4 regions of the Streptomyces sp. NPDC057565 genome follow, and region 3 is predicted to be linked to each of the others. Evidence: riboswitches for the same ligand, from Rfam matches in the RefSeq annotation. Region 3 holds a riboswitch; each other region holds the start of a gene.
What was found. Region 3 has a riboswitch for cyclic di-AMP ahead of ACFU8W_RS28165 (C40 family peptidase). Riboswitches for the same ligand answer to the same signal wherever they lie in the genome.
Positions count from the first base shown of each region.

Region 1 (4,047 bases), on a different contig from region 3:
TCTTCCCGTACAGCCGCCACCCGCACCGCTCGGCCGGCCTGCCGTGCCGGACCGGCGAGTCCGTCATCTCGGTGGACGGTGACGGCACGGTGCGCCGCTGCCACTTCGTCCCGGCCGAGCTGGGCAACCTGTACGACGGCAGCTACCGGAGTGCGCTCGGTCCGCGGGCCTGTCCGCTCGCCGTCTGCGACTGCCACATCGGCTATGTGCATCTGGAGACGTTGCCGTTGTACGACGTCTTCGCGGGCGGCGTCCTGGAGCGCGTACCGGCCCGACGCCCGGGCATACCTGCGCCCTCGGGACGCCGGTTCCTGCCGCTGTCCCCCGTCGCCGGACAGGCTTGAAGCCCCCGGGAGTCAGAAAGGGAGCGGGCCCGTCCGGCAGACGAGGCGAAGACAGGTGCTGAGCCCTTCTAAAGCGGCAGGAGGTCCGGCCGCTTCGCCTCGACGTGGTCGCCGGAGGACTCGCCGCGCAGCCGCCGCCCTATCCACGGCACCAGGTATTCGCGCGCCCAGTGGATGTCGTCGCGCCGGACCTCCAGCGTGCCGCGCTGCGCCTGCGGGGGCCACTCCTGGTCGGGGTCGGCCGGGACGTCGAGGCCGAGGACCTGGGCGGCGCGCAGCGCGACCCGGGTGTGCCCCTCGGGCGACAGGTGGAGCCGGTCGTCGTCCCAGGCGCGCCGGTCCTGCACGGACTTCAGCGACCACAGGTCCAGGACGGGGCAGTCGTAGCGGTCGGCGATGGAGCGCACATGGGCGGTGTACGTGGCGATCTTGCCGCGCAGATGGCGCAGTACGGGAACGCCGCGGGTGTCGAAGCCGGTGGTCACCAGGACGGTGCCGACCGAGTCGGTCAGCTCGGCGACCGCGCGCTCGAAGCGCTCGGCCACGTCGTCCGGGTCGGTGCCGGGCCGGATGATGTCATTGCCGCCCGCGCAGAAGCTCACCAGATCAGGTGCGAGCTCCTTGGCGCGCGGCACCTGCTCCTCGACGATCTGGTCGAGGAGGCGTCCGCGTACGGCGAGATTGGCGTACCGGAAGTTTCCGTGCGCGGAGCCCTCGGGGCTCGTCGCCGCATCGGTGTCCGGGAGCTGGTCCGCGAGAAGTACCGCGAATCGGTCCGCCCAGCCGACGAAGGTTCCGTCCGGGCCGGGGTCTCCGACTCCCTCGGTGAAGCTGTCGCCAATCGCTGCGTACGACCCGATGGCGCCATGCCGGTTGATGACGCCACGTTGATTGTTTCTCGAATCGTCTGCCACAAGCGCATATCCTGCACCGCCGAATGTGACCTACGCGACCGTAATAAAGGGTTGACGGGTGGTGAGATAGACCACCCGGTCAGGTTTTGGTAAAGGGGGAATAAGTGAAGGGGCGGTGCGCCGCCGCGCACCGCCCCTTCACCGAGCCGACCGGATCAGCCGTGGATCAGACGTAGATCCCGTGCGAGGCCAGGTAGGCGATCGGGTCGATGTCCGACCCGTACGCCGGGCCGGTGCGGACCTCGAAGTGCAGGTGCGGGCCGGTGGCGTTGCCGGTCGCGCCGGAGAGGCCGACCTGCTGGCCGGCGGTCACGGTCTGGCCCGCCGAGACGGAGAGCGAGGACATGTGGCCGTACTGCGAGTAGCGGCCGTCGGCGTGCTTGATGACGACCTGGTTGCCGTACGCGCCACCCCAGCCGGCGGTGACGACGGTGCCGGAGGTGATCGCCTTCACACTGGTGCCGGTGGCGACCGGGAAGTCGATACCCGTGTGGCTGCCGCTGGACCAGTTGGCGCCGGAGGCACGGTAGGCGGTGGTGTGCTTGCCCGGGACCGGGTGCACGTAGCCGGAGTTGGTGCTCTGGACCGCCGCGGCGGAGGTCTTGGCGGACTCCGAAGCCTTGGACTGCGACGTGGACTTGTCGGCCGAGGAGGTCGACGGAGCCGGGGCGGACTGCGTGTCCGCCGCGGCGGAGCCGGCCGGCTTGCCGCCGAGCGTCAGCTTCATGCCCGGGAGGATCAGGCTCGGGTTCTCGCCGACGACCTCGCGGTTGTCCTGGTACAGCTTCTGCCAGCCGCCCTTGACCTGCTGCTCGGCGGCGATCTTCGACAGGTAGTCACCGGCGACGACGGAGTACGTCCGGGTCTCGACCTGCTTCTTCACGACCGGCGCGGCCTCGACGGCGACGTGCGTGGCTGCCGACTGCGCGGTGGGCGCGGCCTGCTCCGCGGCGTGGGCACCGGTGGCGCCGAGCAGCGGAAGGGCGATGACGGCCCCACCGGCGCCGACGGCGGCGACGCCACGGGCGATCGTGCTGGACTTGGTACGGCGATGCTTACCCGATGTGGGCATGAAGAATTTCCTCTCCGGCGCCTACGAGGTGAGCTGTCGGGTTCGGGCTGGAGATGCCCGGTCGCGGTTCGCGACTTCACCCCGAGCCGGCCGGATCTCTCCGGGCGGCGGCTTACCTGGTTCCCCCGCTCCTGCCACACGTGGGTGGGTGCGAATTCCGGGCGGCGGCAGGATTGGGCGGTCCGTCCGGATTGAGGGTGACCGTAGGCGAGCGAGGACGGCGGAAACAAGCCATCGATTACTCAAGGGAATCCACGAAGGGAAATCGGCGCGGAATTCCGGTCACCCTCCGTGGATTACGGATCTTGGCTTTCCGCGCGACGTCCGGAATACCCATCCGTGGCGCCACCACACACCGTCACGGATATGATCCCGCTCACGGATAGGGCATCATCTCCCGCAGAAGTAGGCCATGTTCCACTAAATGCCGCAATACGGACATGTCATGGACGTCCGCCACGTCGGAGCCTCAGCACCTTCGCGTCCAGATCCCCCCGCAGCCCGGTGTGCAGACCCTGATGCAGCAGCACGGCACCGTGGTGGACCGCCCCGGTGTCCAGGTCCGTGTAGGTCGCCGCAGGGTCGAGCCCGCGCAGCCGCAGGGCCGGCGGCCGCTCCCCGTACCGCTGCGCCTCCAGCCACATCAGCACGACGGCCTCGTCGCCGTGCACGTACTGCACGGCGCTGAGCCCACCGCGCGGGGCACGCAGCCGGTACAGCGCGCCGCGCTGCACCGCGGGACGGATCTCCTTGTAGAGATCCACCCAGCTCCGCGCCTCGGCCAGCTCCTCGTCACTCCACTCGGTGAGATCCCCGCCGACCCCGAGCACCCCGGCCATCGCGCTGACGAAGCGGAAACGCAGCGAACTGGTTCTGCTGTTGAGCTGGACATTCGGACTGTCGGTGACCCAGGCGGCCATCACTCGCGCCGGATGGATCTGCCCGAAGCCCTCCTGGATGGCGAGCCGGTCGAGCGGGTCGGTGTTGTCGGAGGTCCACACCTGGTCGGTACGGGCGAGGATTCCCAGGTCGATCCGGCCGCCGCCGCCCGAGCAGGACTCGAAGGCGACGCCGGGGTGGGCGGCCCGCAGTCGGTCGATCAGCGCGTAGAGCGCGTCCACATGCGCGATCCAGAGCTTCTGCGGATAGTCCTCGCCCGGCCAGCCCGCATCGGTGAAGCAGCGGTTGAAGTCCCATTTCACATAGTCGATCGGGGCGCTGGAGAGCAGCGTGTCGAGCTGCTCCCACAGATGATTCTGCACATCGGTCCGGGCCAGATTGAGCACCAGCTGATGACGGAATTCGGTCCGGGTCCGCCCGGGGAAGTGCTGCACCCAGTCGGGGTGCGCGCGATACAGATCACTGTCGGCGTTCACCATCTCCGGCTCGACCCAAATGCCGAACTGCATGCCGAGTCCGTGCACTTCGTCGGCGAGCGGCTTCAGCCCGCCGGGAAATCGCTCGGGGTTGGGGGTCCAGTCGCCTGGTCCGGCCCGGTCGCTGGTGCGCTGCCCGAACCACGCGTCGTCCACGACGAACAACTCGACGCCCATCGCGGCGGCACGCTCGGCGAGGGCGCGCTGCTGGTCCTCCACGATGTCGAAGCCGGTCGCCTCCCAGGAGTTGTAGAGCACCGGCCGCAGGCTCTCGGCGTCCGGGACGACATGGGCCAGTTGCCAGGCGTGCCAGGCCCGGCTCGCCCCGCCGAACCCTTCGG
Region 1 is NZ_JBHVFU010000001.1:6,206-10,252, reverse strand. It holds gene ACFU8W_RS00050 (STM4011 family radical SAM protein) at 1-344, shown strand, start outside; gene ACFU8W_RS00045 (SGNH/GDSL hydrolase family protein) at 413-1,258, opposite strand; gene ACFU8W_RS00040 (peptidoglycan DD-metalloendopeptidase family protein) at 1,425-2,330, opposite strand; cyclic di-AMP (ydaO/yuaA leader) riboswitch at 2,334-2,487, opposite strand; gene ACFU8W_RS00035 (alpha-galactosidase) at 2,774-4,047, opposite strand, start outside.
Region 1: another riboswitch for cyclic di-AMP. It lies ahead of ACFU8W_RS00040 (peptidoglycan DD-metalloendopeptidase family protein); the one in region 3 lies ahead of ACFU8W_RS28165 (C40 family peptidase).

Region 2 (4,047 bases), on a different contig from region 3:
GTGGTAGACCTCGGCGCCCCAGCGCAGGGCCTCGGAGAAGGACTCCGCGCCGATCGGCGCGATCATGAACTCCTGGATGTCCACGTTGGAGTCGGCGTGCGACCCACCGTTGAGGATGTTCATCATCGGGACGGGCAGCAGGTGCGCGTTCGGGCCACCGAGGTAGCGGAACAGCGGCAGGTCCGAGGCCTCGGACGCGGCGTGTGCGACGGCCAGCGAGACGCCGAGGATGGCGTTGGCGCCGAGCGAGCCCTTGTTCTCGGTGGCGTCCAGGTCGAACATGGCCTGGTCGATCAGCCGCTGCTCGGTCGCGTCGTAGCCGACGAGCTCCGGGCCGATCTGCTCGATCACGGCGAGGACGGCCTTCTCGACGCCCTTGCCCTGGTAGCGGTTGGGGTCACCGTCGCGAAGCTCAATGGCCTCGAACGCACCGGTGGAGGCGCCGGACGGAACAGCAGCACGGCCCGTGCTGCCGTCGTCGAGGCCGACCTCGACCTCGACCGTGGGGTTTCCGCGGGAGTCGAGGATTTCCCGGGCTACGACGACGTCGATGGACGGCACGAGGCATCTCCTTCTGGGATATGACGCTGGTTGTGCAGGGTCGCTTTGGCCTTGCGACAAGAGCCTAACCGGCTGGGCCACCTGGGTTCGCCGACCGCCCGCCTCCTGGGACGAAAAAGGACCCAAGGGAACTCATAGCAGGGCAAAGATCCAGATTTCTACTGGACGGTAAGGACAACAGTTGAACGCTGAGGCAGAAACCCCGACCCGGCGCGTACGGGGGAATCCGCGCCGGGTCGGGGTGCTCGGGGAGGAGAGAGCCCGTATCTACGGGGAGCCCGTAGATACGGAGGCCCGTCCTACTTCGTCAGATGGAGCTGCTGACCCGGGTAGATCAGGTCGGCGTCCTCGACGATGTCCTTGTTCAGCTTGAAGAGCTGCTGCCAGCCGCCCTTCACCTCGTGCTGCGCGGCGATCTTGCTGAGAGAGTCGCCGGACTTCACCTTGTACTCGCCGTCGCCCTTGGCGACCTTCGCGCCGGTCGGCGTGGTGACGGTCTTCTTGGTCGCGGCCTTGGGGGCGGTACCGCGGTTCGCGCGGGAGGCGGCGGGGGCCTCGGTGCGCTCGACCCGCTTCGGCGCGGCCTGCTTCGACTCCTGCGCCGGGGCGCTCTGCTTCGCGGTGGAGCCGGTGTCGACGCCCGGGTCGACACCGTCGTTCTTCAGGCCGCCGGCGCCGGCGCAGCCCCAGGCACCCGGGCCCTGCATGGCAAGAAGCTTCTCGGCGGTGGCGATCTGCTGAGCCTTGGTGGCCAGGTCGGCGCGCGGGGCGTACTGGGTACCACCGGCGGCGGCCCAGCTGGACTGCGAGAACTGCAGGCCGCCGTAGTAGCCGTTGCCGGTGTTGATGGACCAGTTGCCACCGGACTCGCACTGGGCGACGGCGTCCCACGTGGCGACGGAGGCTGCGGAGGCACCGGTCGCACCCATCAGGGGAGCGGCGATGGCGGCACCGGTGACGCCGGCGAGCGTGGCGACACGGACGGCCTTGGACGGGCGACGGTGCTTGCCCTTGCTGTTCAGCAGCATGGAACTTCTCCTCACCGACGCCTACGAGGTGAGCTGTCGGGTTCGGGCCAAGTGAGTTGCCCGGTCGCATGTCCTAGCACGCGACTTCACCCCGAGCCGGTCCTGACGGTCTTTCGGCCATCGGGCCCGGCGGCTTACCTGGGTCCCCCGCTCCTGCCTACGGCGCTTTACGCGTCTGTTCCCTTCGACCGACGGCAGGATTCGGCGTGACGGTCGACGGGGCCCGCGGTGCGAGCGGTTCCGACCGTAAACGTACGCAACCTCGACATTCAAAGATGGGCATAACGGACAATCAGTCCTTACATGCATCCGATCGCACAGTGTTTTCGCAGGTGAGGAGCGGTGCGGACAGACCCGGCAGACGCGACACGCCAGTTGACACAAAGAGACCCATGTCTCACTTACGTATAAGCGGACATAGGCCCCTGAACTACCCCGATTTTTGGGGTGCTTTTAGCCGTTTATCAGACTGCCCTCACTTCGACTTCACGCCGAGATCGAGACCCTGGCCAGGCAGGATGAGGTCCGGGTCACTGCCGACCGCACCCTTGTTCGCCTCATAGAGAGCGGGCCATCCACCGGGAACCTTCTGTGCGTCAGCAATCGCCGAGAGGCTGTCGCCCGGCCGGACGGTGTAATCGCCGCCTGTCGCCGCCGCGCGCGTGTCGCGCCCCTCACTGTTACCGCGGGAAACATGCCGACCCGAGTCCCGGTCGCCGCCCCTGTCCGCGCCCTGGCTCACCTCGGAGGCCGGCGCACCGCGGTGCTTACCACCCGTCTCATTGCCGGACGAGCCAGACTTTCGGTGCGAGTCGGGTGAATCAGACTTCTTGGACGACGGCGTGGCTGACGGCTTGTGAGACGCCTTGCCCGAAGGCGTGGCGGACGCCTCGGCGGACGGCGCCCCGGACTCATCCTCGTTCTCCGCCGGTTCGGCCGACGGCACGACTCCCGGGTCGACCCCCGGCAACGACCCGTCCTCCGTGAGCCCGGAGATCGCCGCACAGCTGGGCCACGCCTTCGGCCCCTGATCGTCCAGGACCTTCTCGGCGACCGCTATCTGCTGCGCGCGACTGGCGAGGTCGGCGCGCGGGGCGTACGCCTTACCGCCGTACGCCTTCCAGTCGTCCTGCGAGAACTGAAGACCGCCATAGAAGCCGTTGCCGAGGTCGGCGCTCCACATGCCGCCGCTCTCGCACTCTGCGACCTGGTCCCAGGTCGTGGCGTCGGCGGCGTGCGCACCGGCCGCGCCGAGCAGGGGGATGGCGATGGCCGAACCGGTCACGCCTGCGGCGACGACGATCGCGGGTGCCTGGCGAGGGCGACGGTGCCTGCCGTTCGCGGAGCCCATGGGATTGCCTTCCGTGTGACTGACAAGTGACTGGTGAGTCGAACGGTGAACGTAGCGGCACTCGAACGCTTGTCACAAGTCGATGCAGCGCAGATCACGTGAAAGTCACAGGGTTGACAGAGTGTCACTTTCACCGCACCGCAGGCCGGGACCGAACTCCACCGGGAGCGTGCGCAGTCCACGCATGATGAGCCCGCCACGCCACCGCAAATCGGTAGGTTTCACCGCAAGCCGCAGGTCCGGGAGGCGCCTCAGCAGCGTGGCCAGGGCAGCCTGCCCCTCCAGTCGGGCAAGCGGTGCTCCCAGGCAGTAATGGATGCCGTGCCCGTATCCGAGGTGCTGATTGTCACGCCGCGCGAGGTCCAGCGTGTCCGGGTCCGTAAACCGTTCCGGGTCCCGGTCGGCGGCGGCGAGCACCACCAGTACGGGGTCGCCCGCCGCGATCCGCTGCCCGCCGAGGGTCAGCGGCTCGGTGGCGAACCGCCAGGTCGCCAGCTCCACCGGACCGTCGTACCGCAGCAGTTCCTCGATGCCGGTCTCCAGCAGCCCACTCTCCCCCGCGTCGAGCGAGCGCTGCAGCCGCTCCCGCTGCTCCGGATTGCGCAGCAGGGCGTACACCCCGTTGCCGATGAGATTGACCGTCGTCTCGAATCCCGCGAAGAGGAGGATGAAAGCCATGGCGGCGGCCTCGTTCTCGGTGAGGTGTTCGCCGTGGTCGCTCGCCCGGATCAGCCCCGAGATCAGGTCCTCCCCCGGGTTCTCCCGCTTCCGGTGGATGAGCTCCGCGAGATAGCCGCGCATCTTCTTCACCGACCGGGCCACCCCGCCGCGCGGACCACCGCCGTGGCGGATCATCATCCCCGCCCAGTCCCGGAAGTCGTCCTGGTCCTCGCGCGGGACGCCAAGCAGGTCACAGATCGCGTAGATGGGGAGCGGGAACGCGAAGTCGTGGATGAGGTCCGCGGATCCCTCCTCGATGAAGTTGTCGATGAGGTGGTCCGTCAGCTCCTGCACGCGCGGGGCGAACTCGGCGACCCGGCGCGGCGTGAACGCCTTCGAGACCAGCCGGCGCAGTCTGGTGTGGTCGGGCGGGTCGATGTTCAGCAG
Region 2 is NZ_JBHVFU010000009.1:174,289-178,335, reverse strand. It holds gene eno (phosphopyruvate hydratase) at 1-561, opposite strand, end outside; gene ACFU8W_RS19975 (transglycosylase family protein) at 861-1,589, opposite strand; cyclic di-AMP (ydaO/yuaA leader) riboswitch at 1,593-1,764, opposite strand; gene ACFU8W_RS19970 (transglycosylase family protein) at 2,065-2,940, opposite strand; gene ACFU8W_RS19965 (cytochrome P450) at 3,046-4,047, opposite strand, start outside.
Region 2: another riboswitch for cyclic di-AMP. It lies ahead of ACFU8W_RS19975 (transglycosylase family protein); the one in region 3 lies ahead of ACFU8W_RS28165 (C40 family peptidase).

Region 3 (4,047 bases):
CCGGACGTGTGGCGCAGACTCCGCAGTTCCTCCCCGAGTTTGCGGCGACGTACTGCAGGGCCGTGCTGCATCGGAGGCCTCCCTCCCTCTCGTACAGAGGGGCCAGTGTGCCGCCACCCACGCCTGTCCGGGCCGGAGTTCACCGCTTCGAGCGACAGATATATGCATATCTCGTTGGATTGCCGTCACAGCGGGCAGCATCAGTGGCAATCTGGCGCGAAGCGCATCCCGGACCGGTCGTGGGTCGGTCCGGGCAGGAAAGGGACGGCTCGCCATGGCAGACCATCAAGAAGCACGTGTCACTCTGCCCAGCGAGCCGGTCTCGGTCCCCGCAGCCCGGAGATACGTTGCCCGGGTGCTCGCCGATTGGGGACTGCCCGATGACACCGAGACCGCCGACACCATTCGGCTCATCGTCTCGGAACTCGTGACCAACGCCGTCCAGCACACCTTCGGTCAGTCGCCCACCTTCACCGTGGACCTCCGGCTGGAGCGTGAGGAGCAGCTGCACGTCGGGGTGACGGACAGTCACCCCCGTCGGCCCCGGCGCCTGCCCGCCGCCGTGCAGCAGGACAACGGCCGCGGCATGGTGATCATCCGCTGTCTGGCCAAGGAGTGCGGCGGACGTCTCAGGGTCACGCCCACCAGCGAGGGAGGCAAGACCGTCTGGATCGCGCTCCCGTGGACCGCACCCGCCCAGACCTGACTGCCCGAGCGGGCGGCGCACGTCACTGCACCGACGTCGCCCGCCCGAAGCCGCCGCGCAGCAGTGCGCACAGCGTCGCCGCCGCTCCGCTCGCGCGCTCGCCGTGGTGCACCACTGAGATCGTCCGCCGGAACGCCGCGGGTTCCAGCCGCCGCACGGACAGTGGAGTCGGCGACATCGCGGCGACCATCTCCGGCACCACCGCCATCCCGATCCCCGCGCTGACCAGGGCGCACACCAGGGCATAGCCGGGCGACTCGCAGACCACCGCGGGCGTCGCCCCCACCTCGGCCAGGGCGTTCTCCACCCCGCGGCGGGGCGGATGGGCCGGTGCGCTGCTGATCAGCGGCCGGCCTGCCAGCTCCGTCACCGGCAGCCGTCCTGTGCCCTCGGACAGCACCTGGCCGACCGCAGTGATCAGCACCAGCTCCTCGACCAGCAGCGGCTCCACGCAGACCCCGGACGGCACCGGCGCCGCGGGCCCCGGCTCGTACGCATGGGTCAGCGCCAGATCGACCTCGCCCGAGGCGACGGCGGCGATCCCCCCGGGCGGTTCGTAGTCCGTGACGGACAGCTCCACATCCGGGTGGGCGCGCCGGAACGCACTCAGTACCGGCGGCAGCAGATGGATACCCGCCGTGGTGAACGTGCCGACCCGGAGGCGTCCGCCGGAGAGCCCGGCCAGTCGGCTCAGTTCGTGGCGCGCACGGTCCATCTCGTCGAGGACCCGCCGGGCGCGTACGACCAGCAGCTCGCCCGCGGCCGTCAGCCGGGCGCCACGGTGGTGGCGCACCAGCAGCGCGGCGCCCGCCTCCCGCTCCAGCTTGGCCAGCTGCTGGGAGAGTGCGGGCGCGGTGTAGCCGAGGCGGGCGGCGGCGCGTGTGATCGAACCGGCCTCGGCGACAGCCACCAGCGCCGCGAGCCGCGTCGGGTCGAACATTAAGCGTTCCTTTTGGCAGACCCAGAAGATTGCAAGTACATGCTGAAGGCTACGTCGGTCCATGGTGGACCCATGGACGGACAACTCATCGCCTTCATCGGGGTCGCCGCAGGGATGGTGGCGCTGCCGGGCGCGGACTTCACGGTGGTCGTACGGAACGCACTCGCCTCGCGTGCGGCCGGGGTGGCCACGGCGCTGGGGGTTGCCGGGGGACTGCTCATCCACACCGCGCTCGCCGTCGCCGGGCTCGCGGCGGTCCTGGTCACCGTGCCCGTCCTGTTCCGCACGGTGCAGCTGCTCGGCGGGGCGTACGTCCTCTATCTGGGAATCAGCGGCGTGCACGCGGCACGACGCCGCGCCAGGGATGCGGGCGTGGACACGGGAGTGGACGGAGGGCCGACGGCGACCAGCACGCGGCGCGCCCTGCGACAGGGCTTTCTGACCAACGCTCTGAACCCCAAGGCGCCCGTGCTCTTCCTGAGCCTGCTGCCGCAATTCGTCCCTGACGGGCAGCCGCCCCTCCCCAGGACCCTGCTGCTGGCCACCGTCGTCGTGCTGCTCGCGCTGATCTGGTTCCCGTCCGTGGCGCTCCTGGTGGACCGCCTGGGCCGGTGGCTGCGCCGGCCGCGTACCGCCCGCGCCATCGAGGGCGGCAGCGGCGCGGCGCTCACCGCGCTGGGGCTGGTCCTGGTGACCGGACCCCTGGTGCACTGAAGCACGTGGTGAATGGGGGAGCCGGAGGAGAATCGGAGGGATCAGCGAACTCGTCCGTACCAGACGCTCCTCGTCCAGATCTTCTCCAGCCGCACGACGGAACCGGTCTTCGGGGAGTGCCAGATCTTCCCCTTGCCGGCGTAGATGCCGACGTGGTAGACGCTGCGTCCCCAGTGGAAGAAGACCAGATCGCCACGTTTCCGCTTCGACGCCGAGATGTGGCGGGTCTTGTTGTACTGCTGCTGGGCCGTGCGTGGGAGCCTCTTGCCCACCTTCTTGAACGCATACAGCATCAGCCCGGAACAGTCGAAACCGTGGGGGCCGGTGGCCCCGTACCGGTACGGCGATCCTTTCTTCGACGCGGCGATCTTGAGCGCCGTGGTCGCATGCGTCGCGGCCTGGGCGTCGGTCACGGCGCCGGGGACGATCATGGAGCCGCCGACGGCGGCGAGCGTCAGAACCGTGGCCGTACCGGCCCGGGCGCTCAGAAACGGGACATGAACCTGCGCAGTCATGCGCAACCCTTCGTCAGCCGCCTGTGAAGGATGACCTGTCGGGTTCGGGCTGGCGAAGTTGCCCGGCCGCGCGATGCGGCTTCACCCCGAGGGTCGACCGGATGCCGGTCGACCCGTTGTGCTCGGGTCCTCCACTCCTGCCGATCCACTTCTGTCGACCAGTCATCCGGGCGGCGGCAGGACTCGGCGTCCGCCCGGACCGCCTCGCCGTGGTGGCGGGGGCTTGTCGTCCCACGGATCCTGACTCACCGACTGCCGGATTTCCGAACTAAAACAGCGATATGCGAAGTTCACTACCAATCGTCTATTTGGGTGAGCGAGGGGTGATGTGTGTACTCGTCAGGCTGTCTCGACCGGTCCCGTACCAGCGGCGGAACGGCATATTTCGCTCCCCGTCCACGTCGGCGGCGCAAGTCGAGTTGTCCCTCTCGCGGGGGATTCCTTGCGCCGGACGAGCGAGAAAAATTGATCAGCGTGCCGGGCGTGTCGCCCATGGAGAGATGATCAACTCATCGGGGCCGGGGGCACGGTGACCCGTCCGGCCCGCCGTTCCCCGTCCAACACGCGCAGTGCCCGTGCCAACGTGGCGGCGTGGATCTGTGCTTCACCCCGCTCGTGCATCAAGGTGAGCGCGTCCCGCAGGGCGCCCGACCGCGAGGCGAGTGCCTGGGCCGCGCGCAGCGCGCCGTAGGTGTCGCTGCCGCGGGCCGGGTTGATCCGGCCCAGCTGGTCGAGCACTTCCAGGTAGCAGTCGATGAACTCGGCCTCGGCGTGCGTCAGTGCGGGCAGCGGTGGGAGGTGGGGCGGCTGCATCGGCGGTTCACCTCACGCTGTTCGGCGGGAGCGACGCCTTGCGGTTCTCCAGGACGTGGTCCACCAGCCCGTACGCCTTGGCTCCGGCGGCGTCGAGGATCAGGTCGCGCTCGAAGTCGGCGGCGATCCGTTCGGCGCTGCGGCCGGTGTGGCGGGCCAGCACACGGGTGAGCAGCTCACGGACGCGGACCAGTTCCCGCGCCTCGATCTCCAGATCGGACGGTTGGCCCTGAACCGGCTCCGGGAGCTCGGGCTGCTGGACGACGACCCTGGCCCCGGGCAGGGCGTGCCGTCGGCCGGGAGCGCCCGCGGCGAGCAGGACCGCCGCGCTGGAACCGGCCTGGCCGAGGCAGAACGTC
Region 3 is NZ_JBHVFU010000019.1:35,008-39,054, forward strand. It holds gene ACFU8W_RS28145 (helix-turn-helix transcriptional regulator) at 1-71, opposite strand, end outside; gene ACFU8W_RS28150 (ATP-binding protein) at 275-706, shown strand; gene ACFU8W_RS28155 (LysR family transcriptional regulator) at 729-1,646, opposite strand; gene ACFU8W_RS28160 (LysE family translocator) at 1,719-2,360, shown strand; gene ACFU8W_RS28165 (C40 family peptidase) at 2,402-2,875, opposite strand; cyclic di-AMP (ydaO/yuaA leader) riboswitch at 2,879-3,064, opposite strand; gene ACFU8W_RS28170 (hypothetical protein) at 3,380-3,688, opposite strand; gene ACFU8W_RS28175 (ATP-dependent Clp protease proteolytic subunit) at 3,696-4,047, opposite strand, start outside.

Region 4 (4,047 bases), on a different contig from region 3:
GCATTGGCGCGCGGGTAGTAGATGCCGTACATCTCGTCGGCGTCCACCGACGGGAGGACGGCTCCGAAGTTCTCGCGCTTGGGGGTGACCGCCATCCCGCCGTTGACCAGCGAGCCGCCACCGACACCGCGGCCCTGGTAGACGGTGATCCCGCTGAACTCCTCGGCGTCGAGGATCCCCGTGTTGCGGGTGATGTTCTTGTCGATGGGGAAGCCGAGGAAGTTGCTGAGCGGCTGCTTGGTCCTGGTGCGGAGCCAGTACGACCGACTGTCCGGGGAGGTCGTGTTGGCGAAGATCTTGCCGTCCGGGCCGGGGGTGTCCCAGGCCATGCCCATTTCGATCATGTGCACGTCGACGCCTGCCTGGGCGAGACGCAGCGCGGCGACGGAGCCGCCGTATCCGGTGCCGATCACGAGGGCCGGGACATGGGCCCCGGAGTCGATCGGAGCGGCTGCGGAGCGGACCCCGGCCTGGGCCGGGATGGCGTGACCCGCGAGGGCCACGGCTCCTAAAATAGAACCAGTTCCTGTGATGAATCTTCGACGCGAAACGCCCTTGGGGCCTGCATCACGCATGGTAGAGTCACTCATGTGACACGCCTCACTCTCTTAAGAGTGAAACTGGTTCTACTGCTGTTTGCGTGTCAAGTCACTACATACCTGCGGGTAACCTGCACCCGATCGAGCGACCCGGACACGCAACGTCACGCGTCACCCTGGACCGCGCGGCAGGAGGACAGGACCGACGGGAACGGGTGGCGAAGCCCCATCGGACCCTCGCCACCCGTCATTCCCGAATCGACGCAATCGGGGGTCAGTAGGCCCCGAAGACGTTGTCGATCGAGCCGTACTTGGCGGCGGCGTAGTTGCACGCGGCCGTGATGTTGGCGACCGGGTCGTAGGGGTCCATCGACGTACCGGGCACGTGGTAGGCCCGGAAGGTGGGGTCGATGACCTGCAGGAGCCCCTTGGACGGCGTGCCCTTGGCTGCGTTCGAGTCCCAGTTGTTGATGGCCCGGGGGTTGCCCGAGGACTCGCGCATGATGTTGCGGTGGATGCCGTCGTAGCTGCCGGGGATGCCGTGCTTGGCCATGACGGCCAGCGACTCCTTGATCCAGCCGTCGAGGTCGTTCGTGTACGTCGTGGGCTTGGGGGTGACCGCAGCAGCGGTGCTCGCGGCCGTCGTGGACTCGACTGCCGCGGGCGCGGCCTTGGCGCCGATGGTGAGCTTCTGGCCCGGGTGGATCACGCCGGGGTCGGCTCCGATGACCGCTCGATTGTCCTTGTACAGCTGCTGCCAGCCGCCGCTCACGGACTGACTCAGGGCGATCTTGTAAAGGGTGTCACCGGCTATCACGGAATAGGTGGAGGGCGTAGCCGCCCGCACTGCAGTCGGCTTGGCGGGGGCGGCAGCGGGCGCCACCGTCTTGGCGACGGCTGTGACAGGCTGCGCCGGCGCTGCCGAGGCAACGGTGGCCCCGATCATCGGAAGAGCCAGAGCGGCTCCGCCCGTGCTCACGGCAATGATTCCGCGAGTCAGCGAACCGGACTTACGACGACGGTGGTTACCCATTGCGGGCATGGCGCATTCCTCTCCGTCGCCTACGAGGTGAGCTGTCGGGTTGAGGCTGGAGTTGCCTTGCCGTATGGGAATACGACTTCACCCCTAGCCGTTCCGGATACCGGATCGGCGGCTTGCCTGGGTCCCCCGCTCCTGCCGTACGTGAATGGTCGGGTTCCCGGACGGCGGCAGGATTCGGCGTTCCATCCGGATTGACGGTGACCGTAGGCGAGAAACTCCGACCTGAACAAGCCCCCATTTCTCGATCACAATTCATTTACAAGATCGAGTCGCGGAATTTCTCCCGATCCACCCCGACCCACGAAGCCAACTTTCTTGGCGCAGCAGGGAACCGAGCGGCACGCCGCTGCGTCCGCGCGCCCGAAAGGTGACTCTCACCACTCAGTCCGAAAAGGGCGATTTGCCCATCACGCAAGGCCTCGACTCGTGAGGGTTGCGCATGCATCCAGACAGCCGAGCGGCTTCCCCTAATCGCCAAAATTGCGACATTCAGCAGATATTGGCGTCGGCGGGCAGGCACTCGGGCCTCCGACTCGTCGGGAAGGGCGCCTCCGGGGAGGCGCCCGGGAGCAGTCGCGCGTCACGCGTCTGCGTCGACTGCGGCGCACGAGTGGCCGCCCGCCCCGGCCAGGTCGCGCAGGTTCACACGAACGACACCACGACGGCGGCACGAGGTGCCGTACGCCTTCGGCATGGCCATGATGGTGCGGAAGAACGCCCTGCCCGCCCACCGGGACCGTCCGGCAGCACGAAAGAAGTGATGGCGATGGAGCTGTTCCCGCCCATGCCGCTCGCCGAGTGGCGTGACACCAAAGAGACGCTCCACCGCTTCGCGCAGGTCGTCGGAAAGATCCGTCTCGCGGCCAGTGTCCGACGCAATCACTGGTGGAACGTTCCGTTTCACCTCACTGGCCGCGGTATCACCACCCGCCCCATGGGGCAGATCGACGGCAACCCGATTTTCACGGTGGACTTCGACTTCGTCGGCCATCGCCTCGTCATCACAAGACTGGACGGCGTGACGGTCTCGTTCCCGCTTTCGGGCCAGTCCGTGGCGTCCTTCCACAAGAAGGTCATGGCCGCCCTGGAAGCGCTGGGCATCAAGGTGGATATCAACGTGCCCAAGCCATTCGATCTGCCCGACGCCGACCGGCCGTTCGCCGAGGACACCCAGCACGCGGCATACGATCCCGAACACGCCAACCGGTATTGGCAGGTTCTCAGTCAAGTGGCACTGGTACTGGAGGAATTCGCGGCGCGGTTTTCGGGGAAAGTCAGTCCCGTGCACCATTTCTGGCACACCTTCGATATCGCCCACACCCGATTTTCGGAGCGTCAGATCGACCAGCCCCACCAGATCGACCCGGTGACGCGGGAGGCCTACTCCCAAGAAGTGATCAGCTTCGGTTTCTGGTTCGGTGACGACAAGTTCGCCGCGCCCGCGTTCTACTCGTACACCGCTCCCGAACCGGCGCAGTTGGCGGAGGAACCGCTCACTCCGGTGTCGGCGCAGTGGGTGGATCGTGGCGGCAGCCATCTGGCGGTGCTGCCGTACGACGCGGCCCGCACCGAGAGCGATCCCCGTGCGGCCGTACTCGCCTTCTACGAAAGCGCCTATCAGGCCGGAGCGGGGCGCGCCGGCTGGGACATCGGCCGTCTCGCCTGTCCCGGCGGGATGACCGATCCGTGTCTGAGGACCCGTATGTCTGCCGGTGGCTGAGGAGCGCCGCTTCAGTGCAGCTGCTGCTCCCAGTCCGCGGGGACCTTGTCCTGGGGACCCGGGGTCGGCTGGTCAACCGGGTGCGAGGTGGGCGGGAGCAGCTCCAATCCCTCGTAATATTCCTCGGTCTCGATGTTCCAGAGCCAGTTCTCCCCTGGCTCGAAGCTGGCGAGGAAGGGATGTCCTGCCTCGCGTGCGTGCTTCGTACCGTGCTGCGAGGGGGAGGAATCGCAGCAGCCGATGTGACCGCACGCGGCGCAGCGGCGCAGGTGCAGCCACCATCCCGGTCCGTCGCCCGCCAAGCAGTCCGCACATCCCGTCCCGCTGGGAGCCGCGGCGAGATCGATGCCTGGGATCTGGTCAGGTGCCATGTGACGTTCCTCCGTGATCAGGCGCGAGACTGCGGACCCTGCGGGTCTCGGCCCCGGCGCTCTGAGGCTTCCGGTTCCCCTCCTGCATCGTAAGGCCGGGCTGCGGGGTCCGCCTGCGTCGAACAGCCGTGCCGGACTCCGGCCGCCGCTCGATGGTGTGAAGTACCCACCCTGCAGGGGGCGTTCGCGTGTGTGGGCGGCAGCCGAGCCGGGGCGTTCGGGCGTCGCGGGGCGCGCGGTCTCCTGTCGCCTCGCCCTCACGCTCCCGGGACTGTCGGCTGCGTGGCCCGGGGGCTGCCGAGCCGCCGCCGCAGTGCGGCGAGCCGGGGATGGCGTTCGTGCAGTTCAGCAGAGTGGCGGTCGAGTTCCTCGCCG
Region 4 is NZ_JBHVFU010000001.1:647,318-651,364, reverse strand. It holds gene ACFU8W_RS02650 (GMC oxidoreductase) at 1-575, opposite strand, end outside; gene ACFU8W_RS02645 (transglycosylase SLT domain-containing protein) at 814-1,581, opposite strand; cyclic di-AMP (ydaO/yuaA leader) riboswitch at 1,586-1,771, opposite strand; gene ACFU8W_RS02640 (DUF5996 family protein) at 2,348-3,301, shown strand; gene ACFU8W_RS02635 (UBP-type zinc finger domain-containing protein) at 3,313-3,672, opposite strand; gene ACFU8W_RS02630 (aromatic acid exporter family protein) at 3,930-4,047, opposite strand, start outside.
Region 4: another riboswitch for cyclic di-AMP. It lies ahead of ACFU8W_RS02645 (transglycosylase SLT domain-containing protein); the one in region 3 lies ahead of ACFU8W_RS28165 (C40 family peptidase).